One region of the Flaviflexus ciconiae genome, then DNA from elsewhere that is predicted to be linked to it. Evidence: riboswitches for the same ligand, from Rfam matches in the RefSeq annotation. Region 1 holds a riboswitch; each other region holds the start of a gene.
What was found. Region 1 has a riboswitch for S-adenosylmethionine ahead of EJ997_RS05250 (OsmC family protein). Riboswitches for the same ligand answer to the same signal wherever they lie in the genome.
Positions count from the first base shown of each region.

Region 1 (7,789 bases):
GCAGATAGCTACGACGGCCTCACAGCTGAAGAGAAGCGGATCGTTGACGCCGCTACACCGCTTGCCCAGACCCGCATCCAGGTTCTCTCCGAGGCCGGCCCGATGATGGGATTCCTCTTTAAGAATTCCACTGAAATCGAGTACAACGAGAAGGCCCTGAACAAGCTTGGTGAGACGGCGCCCCAGGTTCTGAATGCGGCGATCGAGAACCTGTCTGTCCTTGCAGACTTCACTGCCATGTCCATCAAGGACGCCATGTCCACCGCCGTCATTGACGGCATGGGAATAAAGCCGCGCCTGGCTTTCGCGCCGCTCTTCGTCGCCATCACCGGCACAAACGTCTCCCTGCCGGTCTTCGACTCCATGGAGATCCTCGGACGCGATGAATCCATCACCCGCCTTAAGCGGCTTGTCGAGCAGCTGGGTTCCGCAGGGTAAGTGAAGCGGTAACAGCGATTAGCTGAGGTCACACGGTGACGCCGCACAAAGAGCATAAAGCTGAAGCAAACGGCCCGGTTCAGAAATGAGCCGGGCCGTTTATTAGCCGGGTCGACTCTTATAGGAACGAATGCGACAGTTCTACGAGGGCGAATTCGACTGTGCGGTGGCGGGGGAGGAGCGGCGCTGCGGAGGGCTTTTGGTACGAAACTGTCGGTGCTTCTCGGACCGTGACCACCTTCACCCCCACCGGTTTTGCCAACAAAATAGGGAGCCGGTAGAGTTTAGTTCTGCGCGCAACCGAGGTTGCGGGCAAACCCTTGGGGTATGGTGTAATTGGCAGCACGAGTGATTCTGGTTCATTTAGTCTAGGTTCGAGTCCTGGTACCCCAGCAAGTTTCTTCGGAGACTTATAGGCCCCGTTCGTCTAGCGGCCTAGGACGTCGCCCTCTCACGGCGGTAACACCGGTTCAAATCCGGTACGGGGTACGGATGGCGCAAGCCGTCTACAGATAATTTCATACGTTGTTATCTAGGGCCCCGTTCGTCTAGCGGCCCAGGACGTCGCCCTCTCACGGCGGTAACACCGGTTCAAATCCGGTACGGGGTACAGGAAAGGTCCGAGCAATGCGCTCGGGCCTTTTGCTTTGCCCGGATAGGCAGGGCGGTGAGGCGTGCGAATGCTTGCCGGGACGGGCCTCCCGGCTCGTGTGCCCCCTGATTGCTTTCGGGAACAACACAGCCCCGGCAAATATCCGAGGGCTGTGCGAAGAGCGGGGATGCTTACTTGCTCTTGCCGATCAGGTGCCAGGTGGCGGGCAGGAGTGCCATGGCGGCGGCTCCCTTGATGGCGTCACCAATGAGGAAGGGAACAACTCCCATTTCCAGTCCCTGAACAAGATCTGCCCCCGTGAATGCCATAAGCCAGGGGAGGCCAACGGCGTAGATCAGGACCGAGCAGGCAATAACCAGAAGGGCAGTCTTGCCGATAGAGCGGTCGAAGCCCTTGGAGGCAAGCTTGCCGGCGGCCGCCGCGGCAAGGATGTAGCCGATGATGTAGCCGAAGGAAGCCGACTCCCATCCGCTACTCTGCTCCGCAAAGATCGGTGCCCCCGCCATTCCGGCTAGCATGTACAGCGAAAGCGACAGAGTGGCCTTGACCGGGCCAAGGGCTGCGCCGGTCAGGATGACCGCAAAGGTTGAAAGGGAGAGAGGCACGGGCGTGAATCCGAGAGGGATCACGATCTGGGAGGCGATAGCGACAAAGATCGCACCGCCCGCGACAAGAGCGATATCACGGGCGCGGGAGAACGGAATCCGGTCGGACAGTACGCCGACGGCAATGTTGGGAGTGGTCACAGGCCACCTTTCACAGTTACGAATCAGTAGGTTACTGAATCGTAGGTTAGTTGTTTCGGCTTGGGCAACAGCATCCACCATGTGGGCGGGAGCCAAAAAGTGGCGTCACGATTGCGACCAGCAAAGAGACCGCTCACGTGATCTCCTCGCTGATTTTTCCCCGAGATTCTGGTCTTTCGGGGTCGGGTATGGGGCATAGGATGCTCATATGGACATCTCAGATATGCGACGCAGCTACGAGTCCGGGGAACTGAACGAGGCGGACCTTCCTTCGTCCCCGAAACCCCTTTTTGATCAGTGGCTGGCGGAAGCCGTCGAGTCTGACGAGCGTGACGCGAATGTGATGGTGCTTTCGACCGTGGATCAGCATGGTGGTCCATCTAGCAGGGTTGTTCTCGCGAAGCAGGTAACCCCCGAGGGCATCATCTTTTTTACGAACTACGACTCCCGCAAGGCCGCTGAGATCAAGGTCAACCCGAGGGTTGCCCTGAACTTCCACTGGGCTTCGCTCGACCGCATGGTCAGGATCGAGGGGCGGGCGGAGCGCATCACCGATGTCGAATCGGATAAGTACTTTGACTCTCGCCCGGTCGGCTCCCGTCGGGGCGCCATTGCCTCCCCGCAGTCTCAGGTGATCGAAAGTCGGCAGGTGCTCCTCGATGAGGTGGAGAAGCTGGAGAGATCCGGTGAGGAGCCCCACCGGCCGAACAACTGGGGTGGCTACCTCGTACGGCCCAAGGTCCTGGAGTTCTGGCAGGGCAGGCCCGACCGGCTCCACGACAGGATCCGCTACCGCGTCGTTGACCGCGCGTGGGCTTGGGAGCGCCTAGCTCCGTAGTGTCAGCCAGTACCGACAGCCTATGTCCGCCCTGTAACTGGTCCGCGACCATAGGCTTTTTTCAATGACGTGAGTCTTGCTTTGCACTTATGCCTGCTGGCGTTGCCAGAACGAACGAGGTTTACAGCTCTGGTTTGACCTTTGCGAAGTCGACCATGGTTCCGGCTGCGCTCGGGAAGCCGCGTCCGGTGCCGCGGAGAATCTCGGTGAGGTGCTCCGGGTTGGTGCACACGAGTCCTGATAGCCCGTTCACGCCGTAGTCGTAGAGGATTGGTGACATGGTTGATGATGGTCCGGTGAGGACCACGTAGGCGTCTTGGGAAAGCTCGAGTAGGCGGGGGAGTGTCTTGTTGACGAGCGTTGATCCGGTGATGAAAACGAAGTCCTGTTCCGGCAGAATGTATTCGCTTGCCGTATCCGGGTAGTCGTTGTCCCGGGGTCTGCGCTCAATGATGCAAAGCTCACCCACTCCCTCGAAGCGGTTCTCGATAAACCGGAAGTGGCCGATCGTGGCGACCTTCTTACCCTGAACCAGTTCGGCGTAGGTGTCGAAGGCACCTTCGGTTCCTTCGGTGTTCTCGGGGAAACGATAACCGCAGGACGGGATGCGCCCTGGATGATTGTGCCAGGCATTGATCGCGGCAACGCCAATACCCGCCTCCGCCAGGTTCCAGGAGCGCACCAGCATTGCGGCTTCCCTCAGCGGTCGGCCAATCAGCGACTCGGTGGAGATTGATGGTCGGGTCCGTACATCGGTTGTCATCGCAACGCCGCTTGTCCCATCATCTGCTGTGACTCGGGTCCAGATGTTGCCGACCTGGTAGTCGGAAACCTTGGCCGACGCATCGATCGCGTCAATGAGATTGTCATACAGGGCCCACGGATTACTCATAGCCCAATCGTACGTGAATGCCGAGGGGGTAAATGCGGCGGAAGTGGATGGAATCTGTAGCAATTCTTGTTGTTAGAAACCTGTCCACGGCTGTTCTGGGTACGGCGGAAAGTCTGTTCTGCGCAGTTTGTTCAAATTTTGGAATGCGTAGACGGCAGGGGTTGACGCCCTTAATCTGGAACCACTATCGCGAGCAGTCGAGAGTCCTGGCTCTATGACGCTGCAGCAACCTTTCGAGATTCGGAGCGGGTGCTAATGCCAGGTTCGATGGAGGACAGAATGCGAATGTTCGTCGCGGCGTGAGGCCGCAGTAGCCACAGAGCTCAACGGAGCAGTCTCGATATTGCTCACCGCCAATCAATAAAAGGCGCTGTTTTGCGTACCCGTAATCTCCCACGAAGTGTGGGCGGGCGTCAGCGCACCCAAAAACTAAGAACTTAAGGAAAAAGATCATGACTACACTCGCTACCCAGACCAAGCCGAAGCTCATTTCCCTCACCACGACCGGAACCTGGGTCGGTCAGGCAAGCACCGATATCACCGCTGGAGAGTTCAACTTCCGAGTCTCCGAGCCCACGGGGCTTGGCGGTAACAACTCCGGTCCGAACCCCTTCCAGTACCTCATCGGTGCTTTCGAAGGTTGCATTGCTGTCGTCATCGAAACCGTTGCTGCCGAACGTGGCTACGAGATCGACGGTGTCGATATTGAGATCACCGGAACCCTGGATCTTCGTGGCTTCGAAGGTGTGGAAGGCGTTTCCCCGCACTTCCAGACCGTTGTTGGTTCCGTGAAGATCACCGCTGACCTTGATATTGAACAGTTCGGGACCCTCGTGAATGAGACTGAGCGCCGCTGCCCCATCTACAACCTGATTAAGGATGCTGGGGTCACCCCACAGATCGAATGGTCGAACGAGAAGAATACCGCTAAGTAGTTCAGTCCTTCGACAATCAACTACTCGTAACCTCATAGAAGTCGGGCTCTTTCACTAGCCCTGGATCAATGAGCGAAGCGTCTGTCAGTATGTGGCCACTCCACACTGACAGACGCGTCGCCCTTTCCGCAGTAAATCCGCGGGTTCTATGACGGATTCATTTATTTGGCACTGGCTTGACTGGTCCCGCAGCAGATTCTCTCGTCCGATGGCGGACACTGAGTCCGACATAGCCTTCCCTTGTCCTGTGGAGACCTAGTATGTTCCGCAGGTGTTCTGGTTACGCCATCTTGTCGAACGTGTCGGCGGCAATTCGGCTGTCCAGAGGCTCAACCGGGGTGTTTGCGGCAACGATTGCCTTGTATTCGGGGTGATCCGTGTACAGCTCATCCTTGAGCGGGTTGAGGCGCTTCTTCAGGATTGTGCGGATCTGGTAGATGATGAGAGCGACGTTGGCGACCAATGCCAGTGCCGAGATGACAAAGAGGGCGACGGGACTCCTGGAGGTTTCGACGGCAAACATTGAGTCGGAGACAAATGTCGGCACCGCCATAGTGAACATCATCCAGAGGGCCAGGGTGTTGGCCCGGTGTTGGAGCCAGGCGCCCTTCTTGATGAAGAATGCGGGGATAGTGCAGGAGATGAGGAGTGCCCCACCGGCGTAGAACGAATGGTCACCAACGCAGTTATAGACGTAGGCGAAGTTCCACAGGTCGTAGGCGATGATCCAGAACCAGAGCATGTCAGGCCAGATCATGTCCTTCGACTTGTCCCTGGAAATAAAGATTCCCGCCCATCCGCAAATCGCAACGAGGTTAAGAAGACCGGCTACGCCGTTCATCCAGTTCCAAGAACCCGACAGCATGTACACGCCATCGACGATGCCGTCGGCGTTCATGGCTCCCACCTGGAAGTCACGGATGCAGGCCTCGGCAATATTGATGGCGAGGATAGCTGCCGGGAAGATGAGGACCTTCTTATTAGCTGCGAGCTTGGGGAAGTAACGGATCGCCATGAAGCCAAGAGCTCCGGCGAGAGCTGAGTAGACCTTGACCCAGTGGAACCAGGTGCCGGTAGAAGAATCTGCACCTGCAGTTGTTGGCCATACAAAGATTGTGAGAATGATCGGGAGAATAATGAAGAAGGCGATGCCGCCGGCCTTCCATCTTCTCGTTACCTCGTTGAGGCCGATGAGTGCGCCGAGTACGACGAACCACATGAGCCATGAATACCAGGGGATAGATTCGAAGAGAAACATGATTCCTGTCCTGTCACTGAAACTGTTAGCGACATCGTCGTCGCCTCCCTTTCACGCTAAGACCCGCCCTAAACACTGCGATATAGACAGAAACCCGAAGGTGTCGCAATCACTGAAATTACTAGCTCAGGCAGGGCCCCTTTTACCGCCGAACCGGGACGTGCGTCCTATGATTGGAGGTATAAACGTTTCTGAGGGGGTGGCCATGTCGCAGGCGACAAAGGAGCTACTTGCTCGCTCACTTAAGGAACAGCTACTCACCACTCGACTTAACCGGGTGACGGTTTCGGGCCTGACTGCTCAGGCCGGCATCAACCGTCAGACGTTCTACTATCATTTTGCGGACGTCTACGATCTTGCTGCCTGGGTGTTTGAGCAGGAGATCGCCAACCACATAATGGAGCACGCCTCCTACGACCAGTGGGCAGACGGCTACCGGAAACTGCTTCGGTACATGAATGCAAACATGGAGCAGACCCAGGCCGTTATGAACTCCCTTTCTCACCGCAGGCGCGACGCCTTCTTCCTCGGCCAGTTTCAGCTCATGATGGAAGCGATCGTCACCGAACTAGAAGGCGACATTGTCCTAAGCACTGTTGATCGGCAGTTCATTGTCGACCACTATGCCTCGATCGTTCACGGACACCTGCTCCGCTGGCTCCTCACCGATGGACAAGAAGACCCCGACATGCTCGTCACGAGGATCCAGAAAATCCTTCGCGGCTCGGTACGGGACGCCCTGGAACGACTCGCATAGCTGACTCTGACAAGGTCAGATCCGTGCAAGTGCCTCGATGTCTTCCTCGAACTCGCGGGCGACCTCTGCGGAGACCGTGGCTCTGGTCTGCGAGATAGCTGAGAGGTAATCATCGACACTTGGTCCCTCGGTCGTACCGATCGTCGGGGCTGGATCTTCTGCCGAGTGGCCGTTGGCGAGTGCTCGCTCGAAAGCGACCTGCGATGCACTACGCGCGGCATATTCAATATCGGCGGGGGAGAAGCCGTCGGTTGCCTGAACCAGCGGCTCAATATCCAGGTTCTCTCTGATGGTTGGGGGAATGAACATCTGCCAGATAGCGTGGCGTGCCCCCTCATCGGGCAGGCCTATCGGGATGACGTAATCAAATCGGCCATGGCGTAGGAACGCTGGGTCGAGAGCCCGAATAAAGTTCGTGGCACAAATGAGAAGCCTGCCGGGCTTCTCCCGGAAGTTCGGGATCACCTTGAGTAACTCGTTGGTGACTGCCTGAGTTGGTGAGGGCGGCTCTCCGCCGCGACGAGAGGCGATCTCTTCCACCTCGTCAATGAACACGACAGCATGATCGAGATCGTCAATACGCTCGAATGCTTCTCTCAGCTCGCCAGCAAGCCCCTTCGGGGAAGCGGCAAGGCGGGAGGGGAAGACCTCAACAAAGGGCCACTCGAGCCGTGAAGCCACGGCCTTAGCGAAGGTGGTCTTGCCGGTACCGGGCGGACCAAAGAGGACAATGGCACGCGGTGGGACAACACCAAACTGTTCAGCTGTAGACGGGTTGGCTAGTGGAAGGATCAGCCTGCGCTCAAGCAGATCCTTCTCGGTCGTCATTCCACCGATCGCATCCCACCGGTCCCTTCCCAACATTCGCCCGCCCAGCTCCCGAAGCAGGAGGATCTCTTCCTGGCGGATGGGAATGGTGCGTTCGAAGTAGCGTAGGTGACGCTGATCGGCGAAGCCTGCACGGGAGAGCGACACGATGTTCTCGATCTCGTCCGGAACCAGGATCGACATCTGGCTGATACCCGTGGAGGCAAGGCGCTGCTCAATAGCGGCGAGCATGGCGCGGCTAATGCCGCGGCGTTGCAATTTCGCGTCGACCGCAAAGAACACGATCCACGCCTGATCGTGGGCGGCCCTAGCTACCGTGACACCAACGACCTCTTCCCCAATGACGGCCACAACGGCAGTATCGGCCCGGGTAGAAGCAATGACCTCGTTGAGGGCATAGACCGGGATATCGACCTGTGCGATGTACTGCTCCCAAAGACGGAGAAAACCATCGAGGTCGCTTGGCTGGAAGTCGCGGATACGC
Region 1 covers NZ_CP034593.1:1,160,184-1,167,972, reverse strand. Annotated here, with positions in the region: gene gltX (glutamate--tRNA ligase) at 1-438, shown strand, start outside; tRNA gene EJ997_RS05280 (tRNA-Gln) at 760-831, shown strand; tRNA gene EJ997_RS05275 (tRNA-Glu) at 855-927, shown strand; tRNA gene EJ997_RS05270 (tRNA-Glu) at 976-1,048, shown strand; gene EJ997_RS05265 (biotin transporter BioY) at 1,222-1,797, opposite strand; gene pdxH (pyridoxamine 5'-phosphate oxidase) at 2,006-2,635, shown strand; gene EJ997_RS05255 (DUF364 domain-containing protein) at 2,757-3,527, opposite strand; SAM riboswitch class I at 3,709-3,801, shown strand; gene EJ997_RS05250 (OsmC family protein) at 3,980-4,462, shown strand; gene EJ997_RS05245 (DUF5692 family protein) at 4,743-5,720, opposite strand; gene EJ997_RS05240 (TetR/AcrR family transcriptional regulator C-terminal domain-containing protein) at 5,926-6,477, shown strand; gene EJ997_RS05235 (ATP-binding protein) at 6,493-7,789, opposite strand, start outside.

Region 2 (7,789 bases), 1.4 Mb from region 1:
CGAGTGAGAAGTAGAAGGCTTTCGCGAAGGATCCCACGGTGACCACGCTCATATCAGCAACAACGTTCACGACCACCATGCGGTTACACCACCCTAAGGGGCACCACTCACATCCACGTCACGACAGGCATCCTTCCTTGGCGTCGAGCCCCTAATCAGCGATACATGCTGGCAACCGACCGTGGTGGCAACGCCCCGGATCATTGGATAGGCAGGGGCAAAGCACAATGTCCGGGCGGCTGGCCGGCAATCCCGATCAACACTCGCCAATCAGGACCTGACAACAAGGTAACGGGCACGCAGGGGTACGACGGTCCACGAGCGGGTGTTCGAGTCCACGGGAGGTCAGCATGAGCACGGTGAAACGCGAAGCCTCGGGTTGCCTGCGAACGTTTTTGTCGGGTCGCTGGTAGGCACGCTATCCCGCGCCCGATGGTGACCCGGCGCGAACCAAGGACGACAAGGCCCTGATGTTCGCAACCAAGACGGATGCACGCACGTGGCTCGCGTTGATACGCTCGAAGGTCTCGCCGAACCTGTAGAACCGTCAGCGGAGGTTGCAGCCCGTCGGCGTGTCGAGACCGACGCTGAGCAGGCACGTTCCACGTGCTTCGAGGAGGATTCAAAGCGTTGGCGGCGGGTGATCAAGACCGAACCGAAACTCGCATCGCCTCGTCCGCAAAGGCTCGGAGTTGGTCGGGGCCTGGGGCGACGTCATGGAGGGAGATCTCCATTTCCGCTTCCCAGCGCTCCATCGCAGCGATTGAAATGGCCACGAGGAGATCGTCCTTCGAAGCGAAGTAATCATAGAAGCTGGAGCGGGTGATGCCGGCGCGCTCACTCACTTTTGTCGGCGTGAAGCCCGCGAGGCCGGCGGAGGCGAGCACCTCTTCCCCCGTCGGGGAGGTGATTTTGGGCATGGTTTAATTGTGCGCCGCCTGTCAGGGTGGGCGGGAGCCTGACTATGGAGTTGTGCTCACTGAGTTAGCGACTGCTCGCGGGGGAATGTGCCCTCTGTCAGCGGGAGCGTTCTCGGCCGGCTTGGGCGGTAGCCTCTGCACCGACTGCCGCGAGTGAGACGGATCCGTTCGGTCGGGCGGCGGTGATGAACCCCAGTCGCTCGCGTGAAGGCGCGTGTTTGGTGGACTGATCGAAGAGGTCAATGGTGGGTGCTGGCTCAAGGACGACCATTAAGGCAAGGTTGGGACCGCGGTCCCTTGTCAACCGCTCATGGGGGAGTAGGTTGAGGTGATCTAGGAATGAGGCTGTGGATCATGAAAATGTCGAGGCTACTCACGCTGACTGCGATGCTGGTCGTGCTCGTAATCGGCCCATCAGCCTGTACTTCAGTCACGGACGATACTGCAACGATATCTCCGCCTTCTGCGACAACGACAGCGTCCGATCCATCGGAAAGCCCATCGGAGGATGACACTGTTGTCGATGAGCCTGAAGCGCCCCCGGTGGGCACTCCTGCGGCTGTTGCCTGGGAGGCTCTCATGGGTCCGGACGGCGAATACGCCGCATCGGCCATGTATCTGGCCATCATCGACGAGTTCGGTGACGTGGAGCCTTACGTCTCGATCCAGGCTGCTGAAGAGCGCCACAGCGAGGCCCTCATCAGACAGCTCTCGATGGTTGGGGTCGACGCGCCGGAGAATCCGTACATCGGCGAGATCGAGCCGCCGGAGGATCTGGAAGGGGCCGCGTCGGCGGGGGCTGAAGGCGAGGTCGCCAATATCGAGATGTATGACCGACTGCTCACACAGACAGACGATGCTCGGCTCACGCGCGTGCTGACGAACTTGCGTAGCGCCTCTGCCGACGTTCACCTGCCGGCCTTCGAAGCCGCGGCCGATAACGGTGGAGTCCTCACCCCGGAACAGATGTTGGAATTCAGGCGCGGACCGCGGTAGGCGCGTGGGGCATTGTCTTGCGGGGTGTCGTCAGGCCGGCCGCTCGACCTGCGTTCAGCCTGCTGGCGTGCGCGGAACAGGCTGTCGTGCACCGTCGTCAGACGGCCGTCCGAGGTTTTCGTGTCCCGTGGACGCGCCTCGCAGGCGACCAGCTCCCTATCCGAGGAGGCGACCAGCTCCGTGAGGCTCTCTGGAGTGAACAGCAGGCCTTCTCCGGAGGGTCGTTTGACCCCGTTCAGATCCGGCGGGTGGTGACCGACGATGAGGAGCGTGCCGCCCGGCGCGACGGCCTCGCCGAAGCTGTGAAAGACCTTTTCGCGCCGTTTGCTGGGTAGGCGGAGGAAGTGGACGGTGACGTGGTCGTAGGCCGCGACCGACGGGGACCATGCTTCGACGTCCTTGTGCATCCACTCGATCCGTTCGGCGACGCGCGCCGCCTCTTCTCAATTCGAGACTATTCATCCGTTCGTCGAAGGAAACGGGCGCACCGGACGAGCTCGTGTTCATGCGCTCATGCATGAAAGCGGGCTCGTTCGGCATACGACTGTTCCTCTGTCAGCGGGATTGCTCAGGGAAACCGGACGATACTTCGACGCTCTCACTCAGTACCGCGCGGGCGAGGCCTGGGGGTAATTGAGACTATTGAGGTCTTCCCCCAGGTCGGACATTCATCACTGGACAGATTTACTCCTCATTAAGCCCAAATGCAGTTGACACCTGTTCGATGGTGAATTGCTGACGGAGTCGGGTAGCGCTGTTCTGGTTGGCGAACATTCCGGTTCTCCAGAAACCCTGACCGCTGGGGACTGTGTGGCTCCACTGGACAGGGACGGCCCATTCAGCAACGTTGTCGTTTTCATCTCCGTCGCGTCTGTAGTTGCCATCAAGAGCGAGTGACGCCAAGAGAGTCTCGGCTCCTTGGTATTCAACTTTGAGCTCATCGAAGCGTTCAGCTTCGCCAAGGACGGTGCCGACTCCCACATATCCATCTTTAGGAATACAGGCGAAGACACGTGCGCCTGGCTTAAGGTTCTTCAGAGTTCTGCTGAACCACTCGCCACCGCCTGCGGACACGAATCCGTACTTCCGTCCATCAGACCACTGTCGACCGCCTTCATACTCGCCGAAGGACACATACCAGTCGGTACCGTTCCACCGCTCACGGGTCTTTGATCGGCGTGAAGATGCTGATGTAGGCGCGGCTTGGCTTGTCGGCTCAACAAGCCAAGAGCGTGCGAAGTATGAGTTTCCCCCATCGACAAAGTGTCGGAAGAACACCACGTTAATAGGAAGGGCATACTCCTCATGGAGGAAGCGAACAATACGTTCAGTTGCGGGATCCACGCTCGACGCGACGATAGTGAGGACCTGAGAGGAGTTCACCTCGAGTGGCAGCGTTTCGTTGAACATCTCCGCAAAGGCTTCTTCAAGTGCAATGCCCGGTTGGTAATTTTCGAAGATTGCTTGAATATCGGCTCGGCCAAGAGTCGCCACCCACGAGCCATAGTCAATGACCTGGGCTGTGGTCTCCCGCGGAGTCTTATCTCTCTTTAATTCGATGACATAGACAGCAGCGGTTTCATCAAGAGCAAGGAGGTCAATAAAACCGCCGTGCGCGGTAGGCACCTGGCGGCCAATAATAAGGAGGGCCTCGCCGAGCATTGAAGCGTCCGACTCTATGTAGGATTCGAGCTGAGATTCGAGGCTGACAGCCGTCGGGACGACTCGTGTTAGCTTCTCGCCATCTACTCGCCAAAGCCCCATTTCAGCAGGCATGACATCTCCACTCGCATTAGGATTTCAGGTTTCTTCTCCTAGCCTACTTTGATCTCCACAAGGTGGATGCACCAACAGCTCATGAGCTGCACTCGGAGCGACTGGCCGGACTTCGTCGGCGCGGTTGAGACCTTGCTCTGCCTATGCGAAGTACGTAGATGCTTGAATCACCCCTGAAGGCGTAGAGGGGAGAATTGTCCATCTCCTGAGCGAAACAATTCATGAATAGTTCGCTGGAAACGTGCCGCAGCGCCTTGGGGCCTCGGTGAGAGCGACCGGTGGATTGCTCTTCTGTAGGGTGGGTGCACTGATAGGTGCGTGAGAGGGTCGAGGCATGAAGGTGAAGAAACTGGTCGCTGTGATTGTTGCCGGGTCAGCGGTCCTTGCTGCCTGCTCATCTGCAGATAACAGCACTGTTGATGGTAGCGAGCGCTCTTCTGATGACGATCTTCAAGAGTCTGTTGATGTGGGGGAGCTGGGTGACGAGGCCGGTGAAGAAGTGGAGCCTGCAGAAGAGGCAGCTGCCGTAGTTCTCGAGCCCACGACCCTTCTCGTTACCGGTGCTGATGCGAGTGAAATATCTATTGCGATGAGTGAGCAGTTCTTTGAGTCCTCACCCGGAGCTGTTGTGACTGATGAAGAGCTTCAGTTGGAGGCGGCTTCGCTCGGCATGGCCTATTCTGTACCCGTCCTTGTCGAAGGAGACGCGATCGCTGACGAGCTGGAGAGGCTTGACGCAACCTGGGTAATCGCCGTCGGCGTTGAGCTCGAGGACATGGAAGACGTAGACGCCATCCCCGCAGTCCTTCCTGCAGAAGCGGAAGAGGAGTCTGGCTCTGAGGACAGCGCCGAGGAGAGCACCGGGGTGAGCGCCGAGGACGAGGCTGAATCCGATGTGGCTGGTGGGGAGCCACGCGTGCCGGATGAAGGGGAGGAGATTGAGGTCGATCCTTCTCTTACGGTCGTGGCGCCCGAGGGAGAAGGCCTTGATACTCTGCTTTCTTTGGCTGAAGGGGAAGCTTTTACTGCTCCGCAGCTGACTGATGTTGAGCTGGAGCATGACATTGATCTGCTCGATGGGGTTGTCGTGCTGACCGATGGCAGCTCGATTGCGGCGGTCGGTACGGCCCATGCGGCTGGTGCGGACATTGTCCTGTCCCCGGCTGACCCCGAGGGTCGAGCGAAGCGATTCAGGCTGTAGGATCTGCCGACATTGTTGTTGGGCTGTTCGAAGAAGAGCTTGAGGACTTTGAGTGGCAGCTGGCTGCCGCATCAACCGGTGTTGAACTGCCGGGTGGGACCCAGCATGTGTTCGGAGGGAAGCGCTATATTGCCCTGTACGGCTCTCCCATCACACCAGCACTTGGGCTGCTCGGCGAACAGGATGTTCCCTCCACTGTTGCTCGTGCAGAAGAGATGACGGAGCCATACCGAGCTCTGACCGATGACACGGTTGTGCCGGCTCAGGAGATCATCGTGACCGTTGCGGCCGGGGAGCCGGGCGATGATGGAGACTACTCGAACGAAGGGCCTATTGAGTGGTTCATTCCCCTCATCGAAGCTGCGGGGGACGCGGGCCAATATGTCATCCTCGACTTCCAGCCCGGCAGAACTGACTTCCTCACACAGGTCCAACAGTACGAGGAACTTCTCGCCTACCCGCACGTGGGAATAGCTCTCGACCCGGAGTGGCGGCTTGGTCCTGATGAAGAGCCCCTTACACGGATCGGCCATGTTGAGATCGATGAAGTGAATGAGGTTATTGCTTACCTCAGTGACTACGTCCGGGCGAATGATCTTCCCCAGAAGGTGGTCATCCTTCACCAGTTCCAGCTTCAGATGATCCGCGATCGGGACCAGCTCGATCTATCTCGATCTGAAGTTGCTCTGCTGATCCATGCAGATGGTCAGGGGAGCCAGGGGGCAAAAGCTGCTACCTGGCGGGCCCTCCACCAGGATGCTCCAGAAGGAATTGCGTGGGGGTGGAAGAACTTCATTGATGAAGATCTTCCCATGCTCACCCCGGAAGAGACCTATGCGGTGGAGCCGATGCCGGAGTTTGTGTCCTACCAGTAAGTGATGTCAAAAGCCTCGCGTGTTCCTATGAAACCCGCTGGAGCGTTGAGCTTTGCCGATAATGAGTTCTATTTTGACCCGCTGGTCTCCCCATTGATGGGAAGGCGGGAGCGCCCCCTCTGGTCCCTGTTGGTGGGCATTTTTCGTGGGTTGAATGAATCTTTGAAGTTGTTAATTCGATTAACGCTTGACAGGGTGCTCGGGGTGTGTAACTTAGAGCTAGATCGAGAAGTTCGACGCTAAGCCCCTCGGCTAGTCGACTAGCAACCGCGTTTCGTGCACGGTGCTCCCGAAGGAAGATCGGCCCCCGAGCAAAAGCTCGGGAGGAAGTATGCGATATAGGAAAATTCTTATGAACCCCATGGACGATGCGCCGGATGCGCACGAATACATTTTCATCGAAGGCCCAGACGTCACTGTGGAAGACTGCAGTAAATACAAGTCTGGTCACGGTGTCCATTTCATCCAGGTCCGGCTTGCCTCTGAGGAGCGGAGAGTCGCGGCCGAAGTGACCGCGGTAGATGGTCATTACATCGACTTCAGAACAGAAGCAGGCACCCAGCGCCGCTGGAACCACGACCCCCAGCGCCTGCTCAAAGTGCAGGAGATAGCTGCCCGGGACCCCGAGGCGAGGACTGTCTGGTCGGAAAGATACCACCTCCTGACCGTGTACTCGGAAGAGCCCAGCGGGTCTGTTGTCGGAACTCCAGTCACGCTTGCGCCGAGCCCAACGGACTGCGGCTACAGCCTGTAAGCCGCTGCCGAGGGCAGCCGAATCGCAGTGTGTTCTGACCATTGAAATCAGCTGTTTCAGCTGAGCTCTCGAGGTCGAAACACGGGTCGGGTAGAAAAGCAGAATATTTCTGTCCGACCCGTGGGCCCATAATAGAAGTATCGATCGAGAAGTTCGACGTGAAGCCCCTTGGCTTGTCGACTGGCAACCGCGTATCGCACACGGTGCCTCCAAGGGAAGATCGGCCCCTGGGTAAAAGCCCAGGCGGAAGCTAGCGACAAAGGACATCATGAACGACAACAAGCGCCGTGAGGCGCATCCTCCGGCGGACAAGAAGCACAGATTCACCGAGGTCTACTCCGGTAGCTCATGCCGGTCCAGCAAGAGCGGCCACTATCTTTCAGCTGAAGACTACGAAGCAGCGGACCAGGATACCTGGGAAACCGTTATCCTCACCGGTACCCATGGGAAGTTCATTCACATCATCTCGGGCGAAGGCTCGGGGCGGGTATGGACTCACTCCCGTTTCCTGGTGACCGCGATCCGCCTTCTGCACTCTGAAGGTGGAACCGTTGAACTGCACGAATCGAAGGGAATCCTACGAGCGACGAATGGCCTGATAAGAGCGATCACCAGAGTGGCAGCGGAGGTCACTCCATGCGAGTACTCGAGGCCTGAGCTGCCAAAACCTCTACCCCGAAGCATCTAACCTTCATCAACCTCGAATCAGTGCGGGAAGCATTTAGCTCCCCGCACTGATTCATCTCTTTCACCGCGACAGCGGTGTCTTCTCAGCGGTGCAGCCACGAGGCTGCGCCGCTTCTTCGCACTCAGTGCCACAGGATTTGACCGAAATTCAATCACCCATCGTGGGGCACTGCCTGGCTCAGGTCGGGCCCCACTCGATTGCCCTGGCGGGGCTAGATACGGATAGGACAGATATGTTCGAGCACGAACACCAGGCCATGCGCTTTTCCAAGAAGACTTTTGAATGGAGCGAAATCCTTGTTTTTGACAGTGTCGAGAAGGCCTTCTGTCAGCATGGCCGCCCGCATGTCACCAAGGTTGAAGATGCTAGGGCGGCGCTTCACGGCAGGTGGGATGAGGTTATCGTTGCTGGCGTTGATGCTCCCTATGTCAATTTTGTGACGAGTGAGGGCCTGATGCGGATGTGGGCGCATGAGCCTAACAAGGTTGAAGCCCTCCGCATCCGAATCGACGAGGGTGACGAGGTGTGGTGGTCTGAAGAGGCGCAGATGATCGCAGTGACATTCGAAGAGTTGACTGT
Region 2 covers NZ_CP034593.1:2,581,614-2,589,402, forward strand. Annotated here, with positions in the region: gene EJ997_RS11550 (TetR/AcrR family transcriptional regulator) at 645-920, opposite strand; gene EJ997_RS11555 (ferritin family protein) at 1,281-1,916, shown strand; gene EJ997_RS11560 (Fic family protein) at 2,316-2,549, shown strand; gene EJ997_RS11565 (PDDEXK family nuclease) at 2,601-3,692, opposite strand; gene EJ997_RS11570 (hypothetical protein) at 4,027-4,893, shown strand; gene EJ997_RS11575 (hypothetical protein) at 5,001-5,768, shown strand; SAM riboswitch class IV at 5,991-6,106, shown strand; gene EJ997_RS11580 (hypothetical protein) at 6,121-6,522, shown strand; SAM riboswitch class IV at 6,665-6,780, shown strand; gene EJ997_RS11585 (hypothetical protein) at 6,791-7,210, shown strand; gene EJ997_RS11590 (hypothetical protein) at 7,443-7,789, shown strand, end outside.
Region 2: it holds a riboswitch for S-adenosylmethionine, as region 1 does, so the genes downstream of both, EJ997_RS11585 (hypothetical protein) here and EJ997_RS05250 (OsmC family protein) in region 1, are expected to answer to the same signal.

Region 3 (7,789 bases), 1.0 Mb from region 1:
CCAGGCTGCCATGGAGAACGGTATCCTCGCCGGATACCCGATGGTTGGCGTTAAGGCCACCCTCCTCGACGGCGCCTACCACGATGTCGACTCCTCGGAGATGGCATTCAAGATCGCCGGCCAGGGTGTCTTCCGCGAAGGCATCAAGCAGGCAGATCCGGTTCTCCTCGAGCCCATGATGGACGTCGAGGTCAGGACCCCCGAAGAGTACATGGGCGATGTGATTGGCGATCTTAACTCTCGCCGTGGCATGATTCAGTCCATGGAGGACGCGACCGGCATCAAGATCGTTCGCGCCCAGGTTCCGCTGTCCGAAATGTTCGGGTACGTTGGTGATCTGCGTTCCAAGACGCAGGGTCGCGCGGTGTACACCATGCAGTTCGCGACTTACGCGGAAGTTCCGAGGAATGTCTCCGAGGAAATCATCAAGAAGACCCGGGGCGAGTGAGCCTAGGTCATTTGTAAGAAAAATAACCGATAGTAGATCGCTCCGCCCCGAGGATGCTCCTGTATCCTTTTCAAGCAGAGAAACTACCCGAGTCCTACAGGAGGACAAGTGGCCAAGGCCAAGTACGACAAGTCCAAGCCGCATATGAACATCGGCACCATCGGTCACGTCGATCACGGTAAGACGACGACGACCGCTGCCATCTCGAAGGTTCTTGCTGACCAGTACCCGGATCTGAACGAGTTCACCCCGTTCGACCAGGTCGACAACGCTCCCGAGGAGCGTCAGCGCGGCATCACCATCAACGTTTCGCACGTTGAGTACCAGACCGAGAAGCGTCACTACGCACACGTTGACGCCCCCGGTCACGCCGACTACATCAAGAACATGATCACCGGTGCCGCACAGATGGACGGCGCGATTCTCGTTGTCGCCGCCACCGACGGCCCGATGGCTCAGACCCGTGAGCACGTTCTTCTCGCCCGCCAGGTTGGCGTTCCGCAGCTCATCGTTGCGCTGAACAAGTCCGACATGGTTGACGACGAGGAAATCCTCGAGCTCGTCGAGATGGAGGTCCGTGACCTTCTCTCGTCGCAGGGCTTCGACGGCGACAACGCTCCCGTCATGCAGATCTCGGCTCTCAAGGCACTCGAGGGCGACGAGAAGTGGGTCAAGTCCGTTCAGGACCTCATGGAGCAGGTTGACACCTACTTCGACGACCCGGTCCGCGACATGGACAAGCCGTTCCTCATGCCCATCGAGGACGTCTTCACCATCACCGGCCGTGGCACCGTTGTCACCGGTCGTGTCGAGCGTGGTCAGCTCCAGATCAACTCCGATGTCGAGATCCTCGGCATCAAGGAGAAGCCGATGACGACCACCGTCACCGGTATCGAGATGTTCCACAAGCAGATGGACCACGCCGACGCAGGCGAGAACTGTGGTCTCCTCATCCGCGGCATCAAGCGCGAAGAGGTCGAGCGCGGCCAGGTCGTTTGCAAGCCCGGCTCCATCACCCCGCACACCAAGTTCGAGGCACAGACCTACGTGCTCAAGAAGGAAGAGGGCGGCCGTCACAACCCGTTCTTCTCCAACTACCGCCCGCAGTTCTACTTCCGTACCACGGACGTTACCGGCGTCATCACCCTCCCGAGGGCACCGAGATGGTTATGCCCGGTGACAACACCGAGATGACCGTTGAGCTGATCCAGCCCATCGCCATGGAAGAGGGCCTCGGCTTCGCTATCCGCGAGGGTGGCCACACCGTTGGTTCAGGTAAGGTCACCAAGATCCTCGGCTAATTCAAACGCCTAGATCTATCGATCTCATGAGTGCGCCCCGGCTTTCGCCGGGGCGTACTTGTCTCAACGGGTTGCATGTCCCGAGAGGGGAGTGATTTCAAACAGGGGAGCATTGTCGGGCGCGATGGGCCGACATCGAAAGGAGCTATCTCGGGAAGTGCTGTGTCTGGGATTCCCCTGCGGCGCTGACGTACTGAAGAGGTACCCGAGGATGCTCGTCCGATCGGAACCGGGACTGCTTCGACAGCGAAGGAGCGATTGTGCTCTCGTGCAACGCGGAGGTGATGCCGGTGCGGCTAGTGCAGACCATCTACCGCGACTGGGACTATGGGTGGAGCATATGCCCAGGGCTCCTCAGTTCATGGCACGTAAGCGGTGGGTCAGTGGGAGGTGGCCGACTACGGTCCAGTCAATCCACCGGCCCGCAGACAACTAGCGGTAATCTTCGAGGGAGCGTTTGGCGAGGATGGGGAGAGTTGCAAGGCCCGCTAGCTCCGCCCATACCACCAGCATCGGTACCGAACCCGCCACTGTTCCAAGGGCGCCACCGATAAGGGCTGAGATCGGCATGATCCCTAGCGTGATGGTGCGCTGTGAAGCTGCGACCGATGCGAGCTGTTCTTGGCTGATTGTCTTGGGTAGTACCTCGGCTCCGGACACCGCTGAGATACTGACGAGCAGATTCCACGAGAAGCCTTGGATCGCTAGCCAGATTAGTTCCGGGCCCGGCAGTCGCTGGCAGAACACCGCGAGGAGAACGGCGGAAACCGCAACGAGTGCGCAGGCGATACGTAGTCGGCGCAGACCGTTGTGTCCTGAGAGGCGGGGCGCGAGCCCGGCACCGATGATAGCGCCGATGGTTGAGATGACACCAAGGGCTGCGTAGATGGCGGGAGAGAAACCAAGGTCGCTGAGAATGAACACCGGCAGAATTGTGTTGCCGAGCATCACCCCAGCGTTTGTCAATGCTGCCGAGGTGGTAAGGGCCCGGAGGGCAGGAATCTCCCAGAAGGCAACGAAGCCATCGCGTAGACGAGCCTTCGGTCTGATCTGCATAGTCTCTGGTTGAGCAGGTGCCCGGATCCCAAGCTGGCTGAGCAGGGATGAAACGTAGGACGTGACTGCTAGGGTGATCATCCCGGGCATCCCGAGAAAGCCCAATGCCAGGCTGCCGGTGCCCGCCGCGGCAGCTGATGCTGACTGACTTGTGACTGCCAGGCGGGAGTAGGCGTGTTTGAGCCGCTTCTTCGGGACAAGAGCGGGGATCACGGTCGTCTCTGCGGTTGTGAAGACGACGTCGGCTATTCCGATGATTCCGGCAGCGAGTAGGAGAACTGGGCCGGACAGTGTCTGAGCTGGGCGAGCATCGGTGAATCTTTGGGCATGTCCCGCCAGTCCGCATGGGAGAGGTTCCATCCGCACGTGGAAGGGTGATGGAGTGCGCGTCGAGTCGTACCATCAGGTGGCTTCGCGTACCCTGGCAGTATGAGCCTTGTTGACGTGTACCGCGCCTGCGGACTCAATTCTGAACCCTCCGCCATCCTCTGGGACCTGGATGGAACGATCACGGATACCGAGTCCCAGTGGGTTGCCAACACGAAGAAGATCATTGAAGCACGGGGTGGAAGCTGGTTGAAATCCGATGAAGAAGCTCTCCACGGATCATCCACGGAAGATCATGCCGAACACATGGAATTTGTTCTCCGGCGCGATGGTGGGGACGTTGCTGACGGCATGGTTCTCTTCGAAGAGGTAGCGGTCCTCATGGCCGAGCAGGTCTATTCGGATCCGGACCTCATGCCCGGAGCTATTGAACTTCTCGATGCGTTTGCAGATGCTGGAATGCCCCAAGCTCTAGTGACTGCCACCCCGATGAATCTAGCTGGGCCGGCCATTGAAAGCCTGCCGCGAGACTACTTCTCTGCGCGTGTCACCGGGGATCAGGTGCAGCGTGGCAAGCCGGACCCCGAGCCCTATGCCACCGCTATCAGCAGACTCGGTGTGAACCCCGCCGAATGCTTGGCCTTTGAAGACTCAATCCCGGGGGAGACGTCGGCACGCGGTGCGGGAGCGAGAGTCGTTAACGTGTTGAAGCTGGAGCTCGCGGCACTCGCAGGCCTCCTCTGAGTTCGTTTCGGATTCTGCCAGGGGCTTGGAACTCTCGTCGCCGAGGTTACGCGTTGGTAGCCTGGGTGAATGAACGCACAGGTTGATTTCAATTCACTGAAGATCGGATTCGGCACTTCTCCCCTCATGGGAGAGGAAGCGACAACTGCTGTCGCTTCGGCGCTCGATGCTGGCTATACCTTTATCGACACGGCATCGAAGTACGAGAACGAAGAGGCCGTCGGTCAGGGAATCAAGGCCTCCGGCGTTGCTCGCGAGGACGTTATTCTCCAAACCAAGCTCCGCGGCAATGATCATGGGGATGTTCGGGGAGCGCTCGAGCGTAGCCTTAGCAGGCTCGGCGTCGACTACCTCGATGCGTGGCTTATTCATTGGCCGCTCCCCATGCTTGGCCTTTACCCCGAGGCGTACGAGGAGATGGCCAAGGCGCAGGAGGAAGGTCTTGTCCGCACCCTCGGCGTCTCCAACTTCCTCATCGAACACCTGGATGAACTGAAGGCTAAGACCGGCCTCGTCCCTGCCACGAACCAGGTGCAGGTTGACCCGGGCCTGCACCGCCCCGAATACCGCAAGGAACTTGCTGATCGCGGGATTGCTGTCCAGTCCTGGTCCCCGCTTTCAAAGGGTGGTGACCTGTTCGAGACAGAAGCTGTGGTCTCCGCGGCCGAAGCGCACAGCATCACGCCCTCGCAGGCAGTCCTGGCCTGGCACCGTGCGATCGGTGCCATCCCGATTGTCCGCTCCACGAACGAGGAGCGTAGGAAGCAGAACCTTGAGGCTGTCGAGGTTCAGCTGACCCCCGCAGAGGTGGAAGCGATCTCCGCACTCCCGCAGCGCGAACTTGGCGAATGGGATCCTGCAACGCACGACGAGCGATAGACCTAAGCACTTAAAGTGTAGAACCAAACTTCAGAGGCGCCCCGGCGGTAGTTATGCCTCGCACATTTCCTGTACAGGAACGTGCGGGTGACTGTCGTCGGGGCTCTCCCTTGCCCATGAATAAAGTGGACATAGGTTGACATAACGTGCTCGGTGTCACACGGCCAACTGCGTCCAAATCCTGAGATTGTTTGGCGCTCTGACCTGGGGCGTTGTCTAATGGGGGAACCATCAAGAGTGGCTGAGAGACCTGGCTCGTCGACGCCGCAGCAACCGAGAAAAACCCGGTGCTAAGGCCAGGACCGATGGAGGAATCAATGATCACATTGGACGGTGTCCGCAAGGTGTACCCGGGAGTTGTCGCTCTCGACGGTATCGATCTCAATATCCCTGCAGGCCAAATTCACGGAATTGTGGGCCAGTCGGGTGCGGGCAAGTCCACTCTGATCAGGTGCCTGACGGCACTCGAAAGGCCAACCGAAGGCCATATTTGGGTCGATGAGCAGGACCTTTCCTCGCTCACCCCCAACCAGCTACGGACAGCACGCCGCTCAATCGGCATGGTGTTCCAGGGCGGCAACCTGCTTGATGCTCGTACCGCCGGTCAAAACATTGCGTACCCGCTGAAGGTTGCCGGCCTTGATAGGGGAGGGCGGCGCGAACGCGTACAAGAGCTCCTTGACCTCGTCGGCCTTGGTGACCGTGGCGACTCCTATCCGTCCCAGCTTTCCGGTGGTCAGCGCCAGCGCGTCGCCATTGCCCGTGCGCTCGCGGCACGGCCCGCAGTGCTCCTGTGCGATGAACCGACCTCGGCTCTCGATACTCAAACCACCGAACAGATTCTCGACCTCATTAAGGATGTTCGCGACCAGACCGGTGTCACGGTCGTCATCATCACGCACGAGATGTCGGTGGTGCGCGAAACCTGTGACGCCGTCACGCTCCTGTCGAAGGGCAAGGTTGTTCAGTCCGGCAGGCTTGACGAGATCATCACGGACACCGGCTCCCGCCTAGGTGCTGCCATTGTTCCGCCTCCGAAGGTTGACGAGATCCCGCCGGGAACGACACTGATCGACATTGCCTTTACGTCCCGTCCGGGGGAGCCCTCCGGTTCCCACGTTCTCAGCCTGGTGGCCGAGCTCGGGGCAGATGTTACCGCTGGAACGTTCGAGACTCTGGGCTCCGCCCAGATCGCACGCCTCGTTCTCTCGGTTGAAAATGCTCGGGTCGATTCGACCATTGCGGCGCTCGCTGCTCAGGGCATTGATGCGAAGGAGCGTGCAGCATGAATACTTTGACTCAGGACGGCACGTGGTTCAATAACCAGATCGTCCAAGAGACGCTGTGGGACGCGACCGTGGAAACCCTGCTCATGGTCGGCTGGTCCACCCTCGCAACGGTGGTCATTGGATTGCCTCTCGGTATCCTTCTCGTTGCCACCGCGAAGGGCGGAATCCGTCCTAACAAGATCGTCAACGCCATTCTTTCCCTGATCGTTAACGTCGGGCGTTCGATCCCGTTCATCATCCTTCTGATCCTCTTGCTACCGGTCACGGACTGGGTCATGCAGACCAACATTGGATGGCGGGGCATGGTGTTCCCGCTCGCAATCGGATCCATTCCGTTCTTTGCTCGCCTGGTCGAGACGAACCTTCTGGCTGTTGATTCAGGCAAGATCGAAGCCGCTCAGATGATGGGGGCAACACGAACGAGGATCATGGGGGACGTGATTCTCCGTGAGGCCCTTCCCGGAATCATCCAGTCGATCACCGTTCTCATCATCATGATTATTGGCTTCTCCGCCATGGGAGGCACGGTTGGAGGCGGCGGGCTCGGAGCTCTTGCCTACAACTACGGCTACCAGAGGTACTTCCTCGACGTCCTCATCATCACCGTTGTTGTTCTTGTTGTTATCGTTCAAATCGTCCAAATGCTCGGCGACATGCTCAGCCGATATGTAGACCACCGCTGAGTCTCTGCATATCGGAACGAACGACTCGCGACAAACACCTGATCCGAATCGCAGGAAGCAACTCATTCGAGTGACCTCCACCGAAACAGTTCTTCGAATGGAAGCGCTCGCACAAGGCTTCTTGGCTCGCTCCTCGTGACCGTAATTCACCGAGATCTCTCTCGAGTCACGTCATCCCCGTAACTCTGGGCTATGCCCGCACCGTCAACACAATCTCCGCCACGACCGCACCCATAGTGCGGACTGGCAATCCGAGCAGAGGGTTCCAAGGATCCCACTTGCTCATTTAATAACAAAAGGAAGTAAACCAATGCGTCGTAAAATTTTTGCTCTCACAGCAGCCGCAGCCCTTGCCCTCTCGGCATGCTCGTCCAATGAAGAGGAATCCGAGGAGACCACCTCGGATTCGACCGCGGCCTCCGGTGAGGTTGTCACCCTCAAGGTTGGAGCCTCCCCGGTTCCCCACGCAGACATCCTCAACTACATCGATGAAAACCTGGCCGAAGAGGCCGGTATTGACATCGAGGTTGTCGAGTACTCCGACTACGTCCTGCCGAACCGTAACCTCGACTCGGGTGACCTGGATGCTAACTTCTTCCAGCACGTCCCCTACTTCGAGACTGAGATCGCCGATAACGGTTACGAGTTCGACCGTGGCGAAGGCGTCCACATTGAGCCCTACGCTGCCTACTCCGAGACTCTTGAGTCCATCGACGACCTCCCGGACGGTGCCAAGGTCTCTATCGTCAACGATCCCTCCAACCAGGCTCGCGCTCTCTGGCTGCTTGAGGACAATGGTGTGCTGACCCTCGACGACTCCGTCGAGAATCCCACCATCTTCGATATTGCTGACAATCCGAAGAACATCGAGTTCGTTGAACTTGAGGCCCCGAACCTTGTTCGTACCCTCGACCAGGTCGATCTCTCCATCATCAACGGTAACTTCGCCCTTGACGGTGGGCTTGTTCCCTCCGAAGACTCGATCGCCATCGAGTCCGGTGAAGACAACCCCTACGCGAACGTGCTCGCTTGGAACACCGACACCGACAAGCTCGAGGCCAT
Region 3 covers NZ_CP034593.1:157,135-164,923, forward strand. Annotated here, with positions in the region: gene fusA (elongation factor G) at 1-448, shown strand, start outside; partial or broken gene tuf (elongation factor Tu) at 557-1,749, shown strand; gene EJ997_RS00675 (MFS transporter) at 2,182-3,165, opposite strand; gene EJ997_RS00680 (HAD family hydrolase) at 3,235-3,876, shown strand; gene EJ997_RS00685 (aldo/keto reductase) at 3,946-4,755, shown strand; SAM riboswitch class I at 4,981-5,067, shown strand; gene EJ997_RS00690 (methionine ABC transporter ATP-binding protein) at 5,073-6,044, shown strand; gene EJ997_RS00695 (methionine ABC transporter permease) at 6,041-6,727, shown strand; gene EJ997_RS00700 (MetQ/NlpA family ABC transporter substrate-binding protein) at 7,038-7,789, shown strand, end outside.
Region 3: it holds a riboswitch for S-adenosylmethionine, as region 1 does, so the genes downstream of both, EJ997_RS00690 (methionine ABC transporter ATP-binding protein) here and EJ997_RS05250 (OsmC family protein) in region 1, are expected to answer to the same signal.